DNA from 2 places in the Pseudarthrobacter sp. efr-133-R2A-89 genome. Region 2 is predicted to be linked to the other one. Evidence: riboswitches for the same ligand, from Rfam matches in the RefSeq annotation. Region 2 holds a riboswitch; the other holds the start of a gene.

Region 1 (2,448 bases), on a different contig from region 2:
GCCGCCCGATCCTGTCGCCAAGGCTTCCCATCGATACCAGGAGTCCGGCCAGCACCAGCGGATAGGCGTCGATAATCCACAGCAGGTGGACGCCGGAGGGTTCCAGGGCGCGGGTGATGGCGGGAAGGGCGAATGTCAGGGCGGTGTTGTCCACGGCGACGAGCAGCACTGGGAACATCAGCAGCCCCAGCGCGAGCCAGTCGCGCCGCGGGGAGCGCGCGGCCGCTCCGCCGGTGCGTGCGGGCACCAGGGTCGAAGGGGAAGTCGTCATGAAATAACTATACCGTCCAGACGGTATAGTTTGAAATCCGCGATTTCCCGTTTTGCCGCCGGGGGAGGGCATGATGGGAAGCATGCCCCGAAAGCCTGTAGCCCGTGACGCGGTCCTTGATGCCTTCGAAACCCTCCTGATTGAGGTGGGGGAGCGGGCAGCAACCTTGGACGCGGTGGCCAAGAAGGCGGGGGTGTCCAAAGGTGGGCTGCTCTACCACTTCCCCAACAAGGAAGCGCTCATCGAAGTGCTCCTGGACCGTTTGGACGGGCTGGCCAAGGAGGACGCCGACGCCATGGCCGGGGCCGCCGAGGGGGCGGCCGCCTACTTCATCCGTTCCTCCGTCTGGGCGGACACTCCGCTGGACCGGGCCATCGTCGCCGCCACCAGGCTGGCGGAGGTGGCGCACCAGGAAACGCGACGCCGATTCGCAGCCATCCAGCAGCGGTGGCTGGATGAGATCGCGGCCGACGTAGGGCCTGGACTGGCCAAAGCGGTCCTGTACATGGGGGACGGGCTGTATTTCAACGCCATGCTGTCCGTGGGCCCGGCACCGCAAGGGGGAGCGGCCGCTGACGTGGAGGAACTCCTGGCGGCCCTGGAGCGGCTCCGCAGGTAGCCTTCGCCATTTGCCGGGAAGGGTTGCGGCATAGGACAATGGAATGTTGTGAGGGCTGTCACCGGCCCGCATGATCCAGCACATGGCTGGTTTAACAAGTGAATAGCCTTTGATCTGCGGCGGGAGAGTTCTGCCGGTGTACAGGCAGGCGCCGTAGGAGCAAATCCTCCCCAGGAATCTCGCAGGCCCCCGTACCGCCGCGGCGAGGCGCCTCTGGAAAGCAGCAGGCGGTTCCCATGGCCCCCATCAGGGTCAGGAACCGGTGTGCTCACCGACGGTGCAAGCGGGTCCTGCCAGGCAGGCACCGCGGAAACTCTCAGGTCCAATACAGAGCGGGGAGGAACCCGAATCGCTGTGGCGTACCCTGCGCCGCCTGAGTAAATGGAGTTCCTTCGTGCCGGTTAGCCCAGCCTCCACCACCTTCGTAGACCGCCATATCGGCGCGAGCCGCCAGGCCGACGTCGACACCATGCTCAAAGCCGTTGGCTACGACACTGTCGACTCCCTGGTTGACACCGCCGTCCCCAAGGTCATCCGCCAGGAAACCGCCCTCCGCCTGCGGGACGCCCTCAGCGAGGTGGAGGTCCTGGCTGAGCTGCGCAGGATCGCCGGCCGGAACAAGACTGCCGTGCAGATGATCGGGCAGGGCTACTACGACACCGTGACGCCGCCGGTGATCCGCCGCAACATCCTTGAATCCCCGGCCTGGTACACCGCCTACACCCCGTACCAGCCCGAAATCTCGCAGGGCCGGCTCGAGGCGCTGCTGAACTTCCAGACCATGGTCCAGGACCTGGTGGGACTGCCCATCGCCAACGCCTCCCTCCTCGATGAAGCCACCGCCGTTGCCGAGGCCGTGCTGTTGATGCGCCGCGCCAACAAGTCCGCGGCGGCCAAGGACGGCAAGACCGTCCTGGACATCGACGTGCTCCCGCAGACCATCGCCATTGTCAAGGGCCGCGCCGAGGCGCTCGGCTTCGAGGTGGAGGTCGCCGACCTCTCCCAAGGCCTGCCCGACGGCGACATCAATGGCGTCGTGCTGCAGCAGCCCGGCGCCTCCGGCCGCGTGTGGGACCAGTCCGCCGTGATCGCCGCCGCCAAGGACCGGGGCGCGCTGGTGACGGTGGCCGCCGATTTGCTGGCGCTGACCCTGATCACCCCTCCGGGCGAGCAGGGCGCGGACATCGCCGTCGGCTCGGCCCAGCGTTTTGGCGTGCCGTTGTTCTTCGGCGGCCCGCACGCTGCCTACATGGCTGTCCGCAAGGGCCTGGAACGTTCCCTGCCCGGCCGCCTGGTTGGGGTGTCAAAGGACGACGCCGGTGTTCCCGCCTACCGTCTGGCTTTGCAGACCCGCGAGCAGCACATCCGCCGCGAGAAGGCCACGTCCAACATCTGCACGGCCCAGGCGCTGCTGGCCATCGTTGCGTCCATGTATGCCGTGTACCACGGCCCGGAGGGGTTGAAGGCGATCGCGGAAACGGCGCATGGCCACGCCCGTACCCTCGCCGCGGCGCTCAAGGCCGCCGGCCTGGACGTCCTGCACACCTCCTTCTTCGAC
Region 2 (2,448 bases):
CTGCTGCAGCACGACGCCATTGATGGCACCCTCCGGAAGGCCCTTGGACAGGTCCGCGACCTCCACCTCGAAGCCGAGCGCCTCGGCGCGGCCCTTGACAATGGCGATGGTCTGCGGGAGCACGTCGATGTCCAGGACGGTCCTGCCGTCCTTGGCCGCCGCGGACTTGTTGGCGCGGCGCATCAACAGCACGGCCTCCGCCACGGCGGTGGCCTCGTCCAGCAACGAGGCGTTGGCCATGGGGAGTGCAGTGAGGTCCTGCACCATGGTCTGGAAGTTCAGCAGCGCCTCCAGCCGGCCCTGCGAGATTTCCGGCTGGTACGGGGTGTAGGCGGTGTACCAGGCCGGGGATTCCAGGATGTTGCGGCGGATCACCGGCGGGGTCACGGTGTCGTAGTAGCCCTGCCCGATCATCTGGACGGCGGTCTTGTTCCGGCCGGCGATCCTGCGCAGCTCGGCCAGGACCTCCACCTCGCTGAGGGCGTCGGTCAGCTTGAGCGCAGTTTCCTGCCGGATGGACGCGGGGACGGCAACGTCAACCAGGCCGTCCACGCTGTCGTAGCCCACGGCCTTGAGCATGGTATCGACGTCGGCCTGGCGGCGCGCGCCGATATGGCGGTCCACGAAGGATGTTGGAAGCGACTGAATCGTCATGAGGAACTCCAGGTCTGGCCGGCCAGGTTGGCACGGCGTGGGATGGGTTCCTCCCCGCTCTGTATTGGACCTGAGAGATTCCGCGTTGCCTGCTGGTGGCAGGGGCCGCTTGCACCGTCGGTGAACCAGGCAGAAGCCCGATTGCTTTCCAGAGTCGCCTCGCCGTGACGGTACGTGGGCCTGAGAGATTCCTGGGGAGGATTTGCTCCTACGGCGCCTGCCCGGTGTTTCGCCGGGAGGACTCTCCCGTCACAGCTCGAAAGGCTTATTCAAATGTGGGTGATTCGGCTCACAAGGTACCGGGATGAACCCGTCCGTGGCAAATCGGCTGGTTTAGGTGAGGAGCGTGAGTGGGCGCGTGACTCCTCCGTTCCCCGCTTGTGTCGTGAGGGGTTTGACATTCGATCGTGACGGACACCACACTGAACCCGGGATTGGCGCCGCCGGTGGCTGGCTCAGCGTATCCGGAGCAGCCCACCAGTCGGCGCCCGTCCCGTTGCATGCCCGGCGGCGGCCCAAAAAGCCGCCGACCTCCAACTGAATACGCCTTCGACCTGCGGCGGGAGAGTCCTGCCGGGTACACCCAGCAGGCGCCGTAGGAGCAAACCCTCCCCAGGAAACTCTCAGGCCCACGTACCGCCGCGGACAGGCAACTCTGGAAAGCAGCCAGGCATGACCTTGGCTCACCGACGGTGCAAGCGGCTTTGGCTGCGGAAACTCTCAGGTCCACTACAGAGCGGGGAGGAACCAAATCTTTGCGGCCCCCAAAAGCCGCTTTATCGATGGAGTTCCTCATGGCGATTCATCCCCCCACGTCCAACAGCGAACCAGCCCGCGGCCAGGGCGCCGCCACGGCAGCCCGCAGCGAGCCTCCCCACCTGGAACGGCAACTCACCAACCGGCATATCCAGCTCATCGCCATTGGTGGCGCGATCGGCACAGGCCTGTTCATGGGTTCCGGGAAGACCATCTCCGCCGCCGGACCCTCCGTGATCTTCGTGTACATGATCATCGGCTTCATGCTTTTCTTCGTCATGCGGGCCATGGGCGAGCTGCTGCTGAGCAACCTGAACTACAAGTCCTTCAGTGATTTCGCCGCCGACCTCCTGGGTCCGTGGGCAGGCTTCTTCACCGGGTGGACATACTGGTTCTGCTGGGTGATCACCGGAATCGCGGACGTCGTCGCCATCGCAGGGTACTCAAAGGAACTTTGGCCGGCGCTGCCGCTTTGGATCCCGGGCCTGGCCACGGTGGGCATCCTGCTGCTGCTGAACCTCGCAACGGTCAAGGCCTTCGGCGAGACCGAGTTCTGGTTCGCCCTCATCAAGATCGTCGCCATAGCGGCCCTGATCATTGTGGGGCTCTTCATGATCTTCACCGGTTTCCAGAGCGACGCGGGCACCGCAAGCTTCACGAACCTGTGGAGCCACGGCGGGTTCTTCCCGAATGAGTTCATGGGCTTTGTGGCCGGATTCCAGATTGCAGTATTCGCCTTCGTGGGCATCGAACTGGTGGGCACCACCGCCGCCGAGGCCAAGAATCCCGAGCGCACGCTGCCCAGGGCCATCAACGCCATCCCCGTCCGCGTTCTGCTCTTCTATGTCGGTGCGCTGGTCATCCTGATGGCCGTCACCCCGTGGACCCAGTTCGCCGCCGGCCACAGCCCCTTCATCGGGATGTTTTCCTTGGCCGGTCTCGGCGCCGCGGCCACAGTGGTCAACCTGGTGGTCCTCACTTCGGCGATGTCCTCCGCGAACTCCGGCATCTACTCCACGTCCCGCATGGTCTTCGGCC

The links. Region 2 has a riboswitch for glycine ahead of cycA (D-serine/D-alanine/glycine transporter). Riboswitches for the same ligand answer to the same signal wherever they lie in the genome.
Region 1: linked by a shared signal. The riboswitch ahead of gcvP (aminomethyl-transferring glycine dehydrogenase) and the one ahead of cycA (D-serine/D-alanine/glycine transporter) in region 2 are both predicted to bind glycine.

Annotation. Positions count from the first base shown of each region.
Region 1 is NZ_JARVSE010000013.1:29,471-31,918, forward strand. It holds gene QRM95_RS19380 (MFS transporter) at 1-271, opposite strand, end outside; gene QRM95_RS19385 (TetR/AcrR family transcriptional regulator) at 354-890, shown strand; glycine riboswitch at 1,001-1,097, shown strand; gene gcvP (aminomethyl-transferring glycine dehydrogenase) at 1,285-2,448, shown strand, end outside.
Region 2 is NZ_JARVSE010000004.1:3,511-5,958, forward strand. It holds gene gcvP (aminomethyl-transferring glycine dehydrogenase) at 1-654, opposite strand, end outside; glycine riboswitch at 813-913, opposite strand; glycine riboswitch at 1,205-1,303, shown strand; glycine riboswitch at 1,304-1,399, shown strand; gene cycA (D-serine/D-alanine/glycine transporter) at 1,449-2,448, shown strand, end outside.